Regions from separate parts of the Peribacillus sp. P4_B1 genome, predicted to be linked through region 3. Evidence: riboswitches for the same ligand, from Rfam matches in the RefSeq annotation. Region 3 holds a riboswitch; each other region holds the start of a gene.

Region 1 (3,551 bases), on a different contig from region 3:
CATCGTGCCTACCACTTCTCCCCAAAATGGAGTCATGAATAAAACCCCTCCCCTGATAAATTTTTAAACCATGCCAACAAATAAAAGGAGATTCACAGCAGAACTATCTTCATAAAATGAATTATGAATAGATCTGTTGTGAATCTCCTAGTCTCCGTCACATATATTAACTTATAATTTACAATATACTAGTTTGTGAAAACGCTGTCAATTATTTGGCGAGGAATTATTCTATTTTTCTGTAATTTTTTTCAACTTCCTCGTTCGACCCCATTAAACGATATCCCATAATTCAGTTTTGGAAGTGGTGATTGCCGACGCTCCAGCATCAAGGGCGTTCAGGACTTCATCTGAAGTACGTATGAGGCCGCCTGCAAAAATCGGTGTCTGCAATCGTTCCTTCACCTCTTTTATCATCCATGGCATGGCGCCTGGCAAAACTTCGATATAGTCCGGCTTGGTTTTCTGCACCAGCTTATAACTTTTCTCCAGCGCATGTGAATCTATTAAAAAGATTCGCTGGATGGCAATGACCCCCTTTTGCTTCGCCTTCAATATAACGTTTGATTTAGTTGAAATCAGCCCATATGGATTATATTCCTGACAAATGAATTCTGTCGCGTACTCATCACTTCTTATGCCATGGATCAAATCGACATGATAAATCATTTTCTTATTATGCTGCTTTGCCATCATACTTACGTTTTTCAATTGTGATATATGCAAATCAAGAAACACACCTATTTCATAGGAACTTTCTAAAAATCTTTCGAAATCCTTCATGCTTGCCGAAGCAGGCAAAATCTTCTGGTCCATTATTTCCCTCCTTATCTCCTGGAAAACTATAAGTAATTTAGTATATTTTATAGAGCTTGATTTATCAAACACATTGTGAGGTATGGCATTTCAACCTACCCTTACACTAACATACCTGGCATCCCCTTTAAATATTGTGGCTAAAAACGATCCATCATATTGAAAGTTTCATTTTCAATGCACCTTCGACGAGTTCATACGATTTAATTGTGCCAACGGGGATTTTTCTCACGATGTTCCAAGCATTAACATTCATTTTGACCGTTCTATTTTCGAATTCAAAAAATGGCGGTTTGTTAAATATCCTTCGGTTAATGAAGTTCCTGTCAATTGGTTCCATTTCCACTAATTCAAATGAAATCGTTCTTTTTTCCACGTGAACCGGTTTTAATGTAATCCGGAAAGCTACGTTTTTCTTTAACATCATTTTTTTCACTTCCGTCGTTCCGGAAAGCACTATATGCTTTGGCGTAATCTCGACTTTAATATCCTGACCATATGATTTCATTCTTAAGATTTTCTCTATCATGGCTTCAGTTACCGTTATCGGTAAGCCATTTTTGAATGGACTGAATGTACTCATCCTTGCATTCCCCTCCTGCCGCTCATATGAAACGTCGGTTATAGCATATGCCGGGTTCCCTGATGTAGTTAACATTTCAACCCATATTAATAATCGGTATATTCGAAATCTTCCACCTTCATTACTTGACCTTTATAAAAACTACCTGTATAGTCTTAATTAATTTAATAGACAACTCTTATCCAGAGAGGTGGAGGGACTGGCCCTTTGATGCCTCAGCAACAGACTGATCATGTACTGTGCTAATTCCAGAAGTGTAGAAACTTGAAGATAAGAAGAGTATATAGCTTTGCTGCCAACACCTCTTCTTATTTTTAAGAAGAGGTGTTTTATTTTTAGGCTCTTTTCGTAAAGATTGTTGTTTTTAAAACGAAAGGTTGATTGGAGCGGAAGTGCGAGACTCCTGCGGGAGCAGCGGGACAGGCGAGCATCTGGAGGGGAAATCAACCACAACTCACTACCTGGTAAATAGCAACAAAGTACGTGAAAACAGCCTATTTTTAAAAGGAAAGAAGGAATGCAACATGTCAATCACATTAACGAAGGCACCATTCAGGGCCGATCACGTCGGAAGTTTATTAAGACCAGAACGTTTACATATTGCCAGAAAGCAATTTAAGGAAGGTACCATTTCAGCAGAGCGGCTTCGTGAAGTTGAAACCGAAGAAATCAATCGGATTGTCGAAAAACAAATTGAAGTTGGATTGGAGGCCGTGACGGATGGTGAGTTCAGACGAACATGGTGGCACTTTGACTTCCTCGAACATTTAAATGGCATCGAGGGATATGTGACTGAAAAAGGTCTCACATTCGATGGTGTGGAAACAGAGAGATATAACGTTCGCAATACCGGGAAGGTTTCATTCAATCCTGAACATCCCTTCATTCGCGATTTCATTGAATTGAACAAAATCGTGAACGGACGCGCCGTTGCCAAGCAAACCATTCCCAGTCCGAATCAATTATTTGCTGCAGGCATTCATAATGAAGACATCTACCCTGATATTGAAGACTATGCTAATGATATCATCAAAGCGTATCAGCATGCTTTGAAGGATTTTTATGAAGCAGGTGTACGTTATCTTCAATTGGATGATGTATATATTGCCAGACTTTCAGCTCCAGATTTCCAGTTCAAAGATGGAAAATATACGAGGGAACAGTTAATCGATCTTGCACTTCGCGTAATTAATGGCGCATTGGAAGGCAAACCAGAAGACCTTGTCGTCACTACACACCTATGTCGTGGGAACTACCAGTCGACTTGGGCGTTTGAAGGAAGCTATGCCCGTATCGCCCCAACTTTATTGGCAAAAGAATCAGTGGATGGATTTTTCTTGGAATATGATGATCAACGCTCAGGAGATTTCAAGCCATTGGAATACATTCCAAACGGCGGTGCACGGGTCGTACTGGGTGTCGTCACTTCAAAAAATGGAGAAATCGAAGACAAGGAAGCTGTTAAGGCACGCATTGAAGAAGCCTCGCACTTCGTTCCTCTCGAACAATTATGCTTAAGTCCGCAATGCGGCTTCGCCTCCACCCATCACGGTAACAAGCTGACCGAAGAACAGCAATGGGAAAAGCTGAAATTCGTCGTTGATGTAGCAAAAGAAGTATGGAAATGATTTTTTAGCGGAGACTTTAATTCTGATTTACAGGATTTGAACAACCTAATCGGCCCGCACTGATATGGGAGCCGATTAGGTTCTTGCAATAATACATTTCCATTCCTTTAATGACTCTTTAGATAACGGTATCAAGTTTTGCTATTTATGAAACTAACGATGAATGATAAAACCATTTGACATATCGATAATTCTCGATATAATGAAATGTATGAAAACAATCGAGATATTTAAAGCATTATCCAATGAATCCAGGTTGCAAATCTTACAATGGCTCAAGGCGCCTGAACTCCACTTCACCCCTCATGAGGGAATAGACATGAAGGAAACCGGCGTTTGCGTAAGTCAGATTACGGAAAAATTAAACATGACCCAGTCCACGGCCTCTCAATACCTCTCGATCCTTCTTAGAGCAGGATTGATTAAAACGGAGCGGATAGGAAAGTTTACGTATTACAAACGAGATGAAGAGGCGATCTCAAAAATTACTGATTTCTTGAAAGAAGAAGTATGAAAATGAGCCT
Region 2 (3,551 bases), on a different contig from region 3:
CAGAAAGTTTCAAAAGGGCAATTACGCCAAGAACAAAAGCCATATTTGCTGAAACGATTGGAAATCCAAGTTTGAGGGTCCTTGATATAGAAGCGGTAGCGGACATCGCCCACGAAGCAGGGATACCTTTAATTATCGATAATACCTTCGCTACACCGTATCTATGCAGACCAATTGATTTTGGGGCGGATATTGTCATCCATTCCGCTACAAAATGGATTTTGGGAAATGGAACGACGTTAGGCGGTGTCATAGTGGATGGAGGGAAGTTCGACTGGAACTCGCCAAACTACCCTGGCTTTACGGAGCCTGATCCAAGCTACGACGGTCTTGTATACGCCGATGCAGTTGGACCTGCTGCTTTTATAACGAAAGCCCGAGTGCAGCTGCTTCGTGATTTAGGTCCTGCGCTAAGTGCCCAAAGTGCATTCCAGTTTACGCTTGGACTTGAAACGCTGCATGTAAGAATGAAAGAGCATCTTTCGAACACCAAGACTGTTATTCAATATTTGGAAAATCACCCTGCCGTGACATGGGTTTCACATCCCGGTAAAGAGGATCATCCAGATAAAGCCCTTGCGGACAAATACTTGCCTAAGGGAGCAGGATCTGTTGTGACTTTTGGAATACAGGGTGACCGCGAAGCCGGGGCAAAACTTATCAATTCGGTGGAATTATGGTCCCATGTAGCTAATGTAGGGGATGCTAAGAGTTTAATCATCCACCCTGCCAGTACGACCCACCAACAATTGAATGATGCAGGTCTGGCGAAAGCGGGAGTGCGTGCTGATCAGGTCCGTTTATCCATCGGGATTGAAAATGCAGAGGATTTAATAGAAGATTTAGAGCAGGCAATTGAAAAAGCGACGAATATCGTCTCCCTGACGTCTAAAACAGTTTAAGCAAAAAGTCCAGTTCATTCTTTTACTAGAAATAATATACATTGCACTCCTTTTTTATCTATGATAAAATTTCCCCATACTAAAGAACTTAATGTTGTACAAATATTCTATATATTAGCTCTTATCAAGAGAGGTGGAGGGATGTGCCCGATGAAACCCGGCAACCGACAAGGAGATTCCTTGGAAAGGTGCCAATTCACACAAAGTTTAATTACTTTGGAAGATGAGAGGAAGGCCAGCTTCTTCACCTGCCTTTCTGCTCATGCAGAAAGGTTTTTTCTATTTCATTTGGGAAAACCTTCATGAAAGGAAAAAATGGTATTAAAAACTGACTAATAATGTAGAGAAATCAACTAAGTTCATAGGTTTTATTGGATAAAAGAGGTGAGCATTAATGATTACATTGACGAAAGTAAGTAAGCTTTTCCGAACAGGAAAAGGAAACGGTGAGACTATTAAGGCAGTAAATAATGTGAATGTTGAAATAAATAACGGCGAGATTTTCGGTATTATTGGTTACAGCGGAGCGGGGAAAAGTACTTTGATCAGAATGCTCAATGGATTGGAAACACCTACAGAGGGATCCGTTGTGGTGGCTGGGAAGGAAGTTTCAAAAATTAAAGGGGCTCAGCTCCGTAAGGCACGTCAGGAAATCAGCATGATTTTTCAACATTTCAATCTATTATGGTCCAGGACCGTTCAGGAAAATATATCCTTCCCATTGGAAATTGCAGGAGTTTCAAAACTTGAACGCACCAGGCGTGTGAACGAATTGATCAAGTTAGTCGGATTGGAAGGCAGAGAAAAGGCATATCCTTCGCAATTAAGCGGAGGGCAAAAGCAAAGGGTGGGAATAGCCAGGGCCCTTGCAAATGATCCTAAGGTCCTGCTTTGTGATGAAGCGACTTCTGCCTTAGATCCACAGACTACCGATTCCATACTCGAATTGCTTGTTGACATCAATCAGCGCCTGGGGTTGACGATTGTTCTGATAACACATGAAATGCATGTAATACGTAAAATCTGTCATCGCGTGGCCGTGATGGAAAACGGGCAAGTCGTTGAAGAGGGACCTGTCCTGGATGTATTCAAGAATCCTAAAGAACAAATGACGAAGCGTTTCGTGCAACAGGTAACGGAACCAGAAGAAACGAAAGAAACGATGGACCATTTGCTTGAACGCTTTCCTGCAGGTAAAGTGATTCAATTGACTTTTGTAGGTGATCATGCAGAAAGCCCGTTGATCACCAAGCTCGTACGTAACTTCGAGTTGGATGTCAATATCGTTCAAGGTAAAATATCCCAAACAAGAAGCGGTTCATATGGAACGTTGTTTATCCACCTTGATGGTAATGAGGATGAAATGCTCCGCGCAATAGAATTCATAAAAGCACAGCAGGTAGGCGTGGAGGTGATTACTCATGCTTGAAGAATTATTGCCGAATGTAGATTGGGAATCCATTTTAGAAGCAACGAAAGAAACGCTTTATATGACAAGCATCTCTGTAGTGGCTACCTTCTTTATAGGCATACTATTAGGGCTGATCCTGTTCTTGACAGGGAAAGGGAATATATGGGAAAATCGGGCGGTCAATGCGGTCATTGGTGCTTTCGTTAATATATTCCGTTCCATTCCATTTCTTATTTTGATCGTGCTGCTCATTCCTTTCACTAAAGCGCTTGTCGGTTCTATGATTGGTGAGAATGCAGCATTGCCAGCACTTATTATCGGGGCGGCGCCATTTTATGCGCGTATGGTTGAAATTGGTCTCCGTGAGATCGATAAAGGTGTAATTGAAGCGGCTAAATCCATGGGGGCAAAAACGAGTACGATCATTTGGAAGGTCCTTCTTCCAGAGTCGATGCCGGCCCTTATTTCCGGGATTACGGTAACTTCGATTGCATTGGTCGGCTATACCGCAATGGCCGGGGTCATCGGCGCAGGCGGGCTTGGTAATCTAGCCTATCTAGACGGCTATCAAAGAAGCCACAATGACGTTACGTTAGTAGCGACTATCGTTATTCTGATTATCGTCTTCATTATTCAAATTATTGGAGATGTGATTACATCTAAATTAGACAAAAGATAAAGGGAGATGAATAGGATGAAAAAGTTTTTAGGATTTGCATTAGTCCTTGTTTTATCGATTGCTCTGGCAGCTTGTGGAGCCGATAAGGACAAAAGTGGCAGCGATACAGAAAAGGAAACGAAGAAATTAGTTGTAGGGGCATCCAATGTTCCGCATGCTGAGATTCTTGAAAAAGCTAAACCTCTTCTTAAAGAAAAAGGAATAGATTTGAAAATTGAAAAATTCCAGGATTATGTTTTACCGAATAAGGCTTTAAATGATAAGGAATTGGATGCTAACTATTTTCAGCACCTACCTTTCCTTGAGGCGGCCAATAAAGAGAATGGATATCATTTAGTCAACGCGGGCGGAATTCACATCGAGCCTATCGGACTATATTCACAAAAATATAAAAGCATCGCTAAACTTCCGGAAGGGGCAACAATCATTATGAGCAGCTCGGTTGCTGACCACGGACGTGCGTTATCTCTGTTGGAAAAGAATGGCCTGATCAAGTTGAAAGAGGGCATCGATAAAACGACAGCAACAACAAAAGACATCGTTGAAAATAAGAAAAACC
Region 3 (3,551 bases):
AATCAGTGGTACATAGATGTAATATCATCAGAAATTGAACAAATAGAAGTAATCACAAATAGATTTATGATAGTAGCTAAACCACAAGCAGTAAAGGTTCAACTCAATAATTTGAGCATGTTAGCAGAACAAGTTATAACGCTACTGCAACCTCAAGCAATGATGAAAAATATACAGATCAGAATAGAGCTTAAATCAGAAATTCCCTACATACCTTGTGAAGGAAACCAAATAAAACAAGTGTTTATCAATATCTTAGAAAATGCAATTGAAGCGATGTCAACGGGAGGAGAAATTTTGGTTCAAATCGATACACTTGATAGTCATCAAGTAAGTATTTGTTTTATCGATCAAGGATGTGGGATTCCAAGAGAACGTATCCCATATCTTGGAGAACCTTTTTATAGTATCAAAGAAAAAGGGGTTGGCTTAGGGTTAATGATCTGCTATGAAATTGTGAAAGCACATCAAGGAAAGATAGTTATTGAAAGTGAAATGAATAAAGGAACAACAGTTAATGTTATTCTTCCCATCTATTATCTTTCTTATCAAAGGATTCTTTTAATTTCTTTCATGGGAAAGGCTTTTCGGTGATTACATACGTCGGTGTCGACTGGATATGACTATTTACAAATATTGATTGGTATATCTTATCCAATATTTTATGTAATCTTTATATCACTTTTGGATTGCATATTATTACGATTTTCTTAGTTTCTTTTGACATGGAGAGGATTGACCGTGACGACGGCAATATCCACACAGAATAACTAGATGTTGATCCGTAATTCTCTCAATTAGTAGATTTTGTTTGTTTTGCATTTTAAAATTCATAGTAGGGCTTCCTCCTTAAGACTTTGAGTTTAGTTAAGTATTTATGTTTAAGAAATTTACGCTTTAAGTTTTTTTGTAGCGTCTATTAAGCTGCTTTTTGTAAACTGATTTTTTGCTTTTCTAGTATATAGACATAGAAGAACCCCGAGTAATGGACCTTTTTCGAAGTGTCCATTATTCGGGGTATAGTTCATGAAAGGGTGTTTTATTTAGATACTGGTATGACTGCACCTTTATATTTTTTAGTAATGAAGTCTTGTATTTCTTTAGAGCGAAGTACTTCTACTAACGCTTTTACTGTCTCTTTATTTTCATCGCCCTTACGTACAGTGATAATGTTTGCATATGGATTATCTTCACCCGATTCAACAGCGATTGGGTCTTTAAGCGGATCTAGCCCTGCATCTAACGCATAGTTCGCATTAATAACAACCGCATCACCTTCGTTGTTATTATAAATTTGAGGTAATAGGCCACCTTCTATATCTGCATTAAAAGTTAAGTTTTTAGGATTTTCTACAATATCATTAATCGTAGCTTCTGTTTTATTGATGCCTTCTTTTAGCTTAATAACGCCTTCTTTTTCAAAAATAGATAGAATACGTCCTTGTTCAGCTACAGCATTACGCATAATGACTGTACCGTTTTTTGGAAGATCTTTTAAGCTATCATACTTTTTAGAGTAAATGCCGATTGGCTCAATATGAATAGCACCCGCATTTACAAAGTCATAGTCTGGATTCTCTTTTAACACTGATTTAAGATATGGAACGTGTTGGAAATAATTTGCATCAATCTCTTTATCAGCTAACGCTGTGTTCGGAATAATATAATCTTGGAATGTTTTAATTTCTAAATCAATTCCCTTTTCCTTTAATAATGGCTTTGCCTCTTCTAAAATTTCAGCATGTGGAATGTTTGATGCACCCACAAGGATTTTCTTTTCTTTGTCTGAAGAATCTGATCCGCTGTTAGTCGTACCGCAAGCTGCTAAACTTAATACTAATGCTGAGGAAACTGCTAAAGTTGATATCCACTTTTTCATAATTCATTTCTCCCTTATCGTTTATCTATTTTTGTTGTACATATATCACCTATAAATTGAATAAAAAACAATGACTAAACATCATTATTATTGAGCTGAAACCCTTCAAGATATAACAAATTACCTAAACCACCTGCACCAACCCCAGCAACCAACTAGAAGGATTGCTGTAACTGTAATACCTGAAATTAATGCTGGCAGCAGCTCTTAGTATGTTAGTCTGTAGGGGAAAGGAAAGTTTTTTCTCCTCAAAAAAACCTTTCTACACATGAGTAGAAAGGTTGGTTAAACAATCCTTTCTCTCATCTTCCAAAGCACATTGCTTTGCAGGAATTGGCACCATATCAGTTAAATAACTGACGGTTGCCGGGCTTCACAGGGCACAGTCCCTCCACCTCTCTTGATAAGAGTCAAACATTATATTCAATTAAACGAAATATTTTAAATTCAGTAAATATAGTATGAGAGTGATCTTATCATGACCGTATGGCAGTGTCAATCAAAAAATTGTTCAATTAATTTGAATTTGCGGATGATTGCGTTAAATGTTTTATTCCTGTAGCCTTTGCGATTGCTTGTTCCAGGCCCTGCAGAAGCCTTCACTATCAAGAAGCGTGATAAAAAACATCTATTGAATTAAATTCATGCATAACTATTATTAAGACGAAAGTTCTGATTTTTTTCGTATCAAACCACACAGATCATTACATGGGAAATATGTCCGCCGTTATTTCGATTTTGACCGAAAAAAGCGATTTGGAAAAATCCCAAATCGCTTTTTTTAATATTATTACTTTTTAGGTTTCTTATTTAAAATAAAGCGCAGTTCATTGATATCATCATCAGATAGGGCATCTTCGTGAATGAATTGGACCAGCATGGATTTCATGGCCCCTCCATAGATACGTTTGATAAAGGATTCGGTCTCGGCACGCTGGCACTCCTCCTGTGTATAGAGCGGGTAAAAGGTGTAAACTCTTTGATCTTTATTGACACCTACTACATCTTTTTGAACCAATCGATCGAGAAGGGTACGTATGGTTTTCGGCTTCCAATCGGTACTCTCCTGTAAGGAAACTATGATGTCATTTGCTGTTTGAGGGGCTTTATCCCAAAGCACGTTCATGATTTCCCATTCTGACTCTGATATGCTAGGAATGTTTTTCTCCATTTTTCTCCCCTCCATTTTCTTTATAGATTCCTAAATCTTTTAAAATTGATAAAGTAATTTCTCCCGCCTTGCTTCCAGATGAATCATCTTCATTTTGTATATTGGTAGCAAAGAAATAAGTATTGTTCTTTGTCTCTACGTACCCGATAAACCAACCATTGATGTTTTTTCCATTCACTGTTCCTGTACCTGTTTTTCCTGATAGGCGAGCTTCCTCATTCTTTTCTATGAGCAGTGCTTCCTTAACGGCTTGGATATGCCTTTCCTTATATCCAAATTGATTGTTATAAAAGGCTTGCAGCAGCTGGACTTGCTCGACTGGAGAAATTTTTAATGAGGATTCGTTCCAGAATTCACCCAATTCCCCAGATACATCGGAATTCCCATAGTTTATCGCTTGCAGATTGGATTGAATTGTTTCAAATCCTGTCCTGCGATCTAATTCCTGGAAATACCAGTTTACAGATTTTTGTAAAGCGGATGAGACATCCTGATCCATAT
Region 4 (3,551 bases), on a different contig from region 3:
CATCATACGCTCAAAAGAACAAATGGCGGTAATTCGAGTCGTTGATAATACCTTGGTGATGGAAACGATCCATTATCCGGATGAAGTTCGTTCAACAGCGGATGTACCGAATATCCCTGCTAATGATACCATTGTAAAAAAGGAAATAGATACTGCCGTGTTATTGATAGATCAATTAACGACTACTTTCGATCCGGCAAAATACACCGATGATTATCGAACCGCATTACTTGAATTGATTGAATCGAAGAAAACGGGACAAACGACGATTACAGCCAAAACAAAAGAGCCAGTTTCCAACAATGTAACAGATTTAATGGAGGCTTTACAGGCATCCATTGACCGAACGAAACATGATGAACCGGAAAAGAAAAAGACGACCCGAAAGAAAGCGGCACCGAAAAAAAAGAAACAAGCATAAAACAGGAAGCTGAGCGGAAGACGCATTATGTCGCTCGGCTTTTTGCTCGTTTTAGCCAAGGGAATGGCAAGATTATGAAAGACTTTACAAAGAAATAATTCGTTAAAATTACATAAGTAATGCATGTACAAATAGGTATTGGATCAATATGTCCCGATTAATGGGATTAAAAGAAAATAGTGGATGAAAATGAAGGCAAAAAAATTCGCTCCCTAAAGAGCGACAATGAGGAATTCAATCGTGAAAATCAACATATAGGCGAACGGTTGTAGTTTTCGACTATATATTGTGTTCATATTCTACCATATTTAATTCTGAAATAGCAACAAAATTACTAAACTATCCTATGATTTTTTCTGGAAATCAATGATATTCGACCGCTTAACGGATCATGGGGGATTTTGTATGTTCCGATCCACTATATTCTCATAAATAATTACAGAAAAAATGGATTTTTAGTATAATTTAAACATATGGGATGATATAAATTAAAATGAACGGAAGATGATGTTAAAAATGGAAAATGGAAAAATCAAATCGCTTCATGCCGGAAGGCCCAAACAGGAAAATTTTTCGAATATCGATATCTTTTCAGCCATGGATAAACAAGCACAGGATAATGTGACAGTAACTAGATCTGGCATAATTGGTGATGGGGTAGGTAATGTAAAGTTCCATGGGGGTCCTGATCGGGCTTTGTGCTTTTACCCCTTTGAGCATTATTCATTATGGAATGAAAAATTCTCTAAAAAGCTGGATATCCCTGCATTCGGTGAAAATTTAACCATAGCGGGGATGACGGAGGTATCAACATATATCGGCGATATTTATCAAATAGGCGAAGTGATTGTTCAAATTAACCAGGGGAGGATTCCTTGTTCGACCATTTCCCACTTCAATCAAGAACCTAAGTTTTTGGAACTCGTGCTAAAAACGAGTTTCACTGGTTATTTTGCAAAAGTACTTCAAGAAGGAACGATAAATAAACAAAACGAAATCGTGCTAATAGATCGTTTGCAAGAAAAAATTTCAGTTCATTATGCAGCAGAGGTGATCCTTCATAAACGAGATGGGCTGGAAGGCGCAAACGCTTTACTTAAACTGGATCCGTTAGCGGAAGCCTGGAAACAAAGGATATTAAAGAGAGTTCAAGCTGCAAAAGATTGAATGATTTTTGCAAAAGTGAAAAAAATGACGATCAGGTATTGAAATTGACAGATTATTAATGTAAATTAAATATAATCAAATTTTGAAATCTTGTGAAAATTATATAAATGGATCTTATCGAGAGAGGTGGAGGGACTGGCCCGAAGAAACCTCAGCAACCAGCTTAGGCAAAGGTGCTAAATCCAACAAGCAGAGCTTGATAGATGAGGAGAATGTTTCAAAAAACCTTCTTCTTTGAGAAGGTTTTTTTTTCTTTTCTCTCATACTCATAGAAAACGACAAAAACAGGATTGTTTTTGAGAGAGGATGTAATGATGAATTTTCGTAAAGAAGTGAAAGAAAGAATGCTGGTTGGGGAAGGGGCAATGGGGACCTTACTGTACTCTAATGGCATCGATCAATGTTATGAGGAATTAAACTGTACGAACCCAGATCAAATAGTGTCCATCCACCGTGCTTATTTGGAAGCTGGTGCAGATATCCTTCAATCGAATACCTACGGAGCCAACTTCAACAAATTGAAACGCCATGGACTAGAAGATGAAGTAAGCAGAATCAATCGCCAGGGAGTCATCCTTGCTAAAAAAGCGGCAAAAGGAAAGGCATATGTCTTCGGTACCATAGGGGCACAGCGGAGTATCAGGAAATCGGATTTAAGCATTGAAGAGATAAAGCGAGGTTTTCGAGAACAGCTATACAGTCTGCTGATGGAAAATCCTGATGGGATTCTCCTAGAAACATTCTATGACCTGGAAGAACTTGAAACCGTCCTGCAAATCGTTAAAAATGAAACTGGACTGCCGATCATCGCAAATGTTTCGATGCATGAACTGGGTAATCTTCAAAATGGAATCCATTTAAATGAAGCCTTTCAAAAACTTGAGCAATTGGGTGCCGATGTTGTTGGGGTGAATTGCCGTCTCGGTCCACATCATATGATTAGGGCCTTGGAAGAAGTAAGTTTGCCAAAGCAAGCGTCGATTGCCATTTATCCTAATGCCAGCCTTCCGGATTATGTGGATGGAAGGCTTGTCTATAAAGCTGTGCCGGAATATTTCGGTTCAAGTGCCCTCGAGCTGCGTGAGCAAGGTGCCACGATCATAGGAGGCTGCTGTGGAACGACGCCTTTGCATATTCAAGCTGTAAAGAATGCAATTGGAAGTTTGGTACCAGTAAAAGAGAAAATAACTAAAACCCGTGAAATAGAAATAATTAAAGTGATTGATAGAGAGTTGGAAATCCCACTTTACGAAAAGGCCAAAACTGAAAGGACGATACTAGTTGAACTTGATCCACCGAAAAAGTTGGGAATAGAGAGTTTCATGACTGGTGCTGAGGTTTTGAAAAAAGCAGGGGTCGATTCAATTACATTAGCGGATAATTCACTTGCTTCACCAAGGATATCGAATGATGCACTGGCTAATTTACTGAAGAACCAATTGAATGTAACGCCGATGGTGCATATAACATGCCGGGATCGGAATTTAATTGGCCTGCAGTCACATTTAATGGGTCTGCAGACAGTGGGGCTGAATGAGTTATTGATCATCACCGGAGATCCTTCTAAAATTGGGGACTTCCCAGGTGCCACTTCGGTTTATGATTTATCGTCGTTTGACCTGATAAGTATGGTCAAACAATTTAATGAAGGTCTTTCCTATTCCGGTCAAAGTTTGGGCCAACGGGCAAATTTTAAAATTGCCGCCGCTTTTAATCCCAATGTGAAATATCTGGATAAAGCTGTTCAGAGAATGGAAAAGAAGATTGCATGTGGTGCTCAATCCTTTTTGACACAGCCAATTTATTCGGTGGAGCAGATTGAAGAGGTATATGAAGCTACAAAACATTTAGAGACCCCGATTTTCATCGGTATCATGCCCTTGACAAGCACACGGAACGCCGAATTCATCCATAATGAAATCCCAGGCATCAAATTGCCTGATAATGTTAGAAGGGCTATGGC

What was found. A riboswitch is a leader RNA that binds a small molecule or an ion and turns the genes downstream of it on or off. The one in region 3 is predicted to bind S-adenosylmethionine.
Region 1: another riboswitch for S-adenosylmethionine. It lies ahead of AC1DVK_RS12900 (5-methyltetrahydropteroyltriglutamate--homocysteine S-methyltransferase); the one in region 3 lies ahead of AC1DVK_RS24410 (ABC transporter permease).
Region 2: another riboswitch for S-adenosylmethionine. It lies ahead of AC1DVK_RS12105 (methionine ABC transporter ATP-binding protein); the one in region 3 lies ahead of AC1DVK_RS24410 (ABC transporter permease).
Region 4: another riboswitch for S-adenosylmethionine. It lies ahead of AC1DVK_RS14425 (bifunctional homocysteine S-methyltransferase/methylenetetrahydrofolate reductase); the one in region 3 lies ahead of AC1DVK_RS24410 (ABC transporter permease).

Annotation. Positions count from the first base shown of each region.
Region 1 covers NZ_JBFUHM010000019.1:12,634-16,184, forward strand. Annotated here, with positions in the region: gene AC1DVK_RS12885 (MIP/aquaporin family protein) at 1-36, opposite strand, end outside; gene AC1DVK_RS12890 (glycerol-3-phosphate responsive antiterminator) at 274-816, opposite strand; gene AC1DVK_RS12895 (hypothetical protein) at 971-1,399, opposite strand; SAM riboswitch class I at 1,575-1,676, shown strand; gene AC1DVK_RS12900 (5-methyltetrahydropteroyltriglutamate--homocysteine S-methyltransferase) at 1,924-3,027, shown strand; gene AC1DVK_RS12905 (ArsR/SmtB family transcription factor) at 3,239-3,541, shown strand.
Region 2 covers NZ_JBFUHM010000017.1:55,172-58,722, reverse strand. Annotated here, with positions in the region: gene AC1DVK_RS12110 (O-acetylhomoserine aminocarboxypropyltransferase/cysteine synthase family protein) at 1-902, shown strand, start outside; SAM riboswitch class I at 1,021-1,132, shown strand; gene AC1DVK_RS12105 (methionine ABC transporter ATP-binding protein) at 1,297-2,331, shown strand; gene AC1DVK_RS12100 (methionine ABC transporter permease) at 2,324-2,992, shown strand; gene AC1DVK_RS12095 (MetQ/NlpA family ABC transporter substrate-binding protein) at 3,008-3,551, shown strand, end outside.
Region 3 covers NZ_JBFUHM010000072.1:5,341-8,891, forward strand. Annotated here, with positions in the region: partial or broken gene AC1DVK_RS24400 (ATP-binding protein) at 1-594, shown strand, start outside; gene AC1DVK_RS24405 (MetQ/NlpA family ABC transporter substrate-binding protein) at 1,040-1,879, opposite strand; partial or broken gene AC1DVK_RS24410 (ABC transporter permease) at 1,957-2,086, opposite strand; SAM riboswitch class I at 2,179-2,289, opposite strand; gene blaI (penicillinase repressor BlaI) at 2,670-3,050, opposite strand; gene AC1DVK_RS24420 (BlaR1 family beta-lactam sensor/signal transducer) at 3,031-3,551, opposite strand, start outside.
Region 4 covers NZ_JBFUHM010000022.1:50,866-54,416, forward strand. Annotated here, with positions in the region: gene ku (non-homologous end joining protein Ku) at 1-421, shown strand, start outside; gene AC1DVK_RS14420 (MOSC domain-containing protein) at 938-1,588, shown strand; SAM riboswitch class I at 1,700-1,798, shown strand; gene AC1DVK_RS14425 (bifunctional homocysteine S-methyltransferase/methylenetetrahydrofolate reductase) at 1,903-3,551, shown strand, end outside.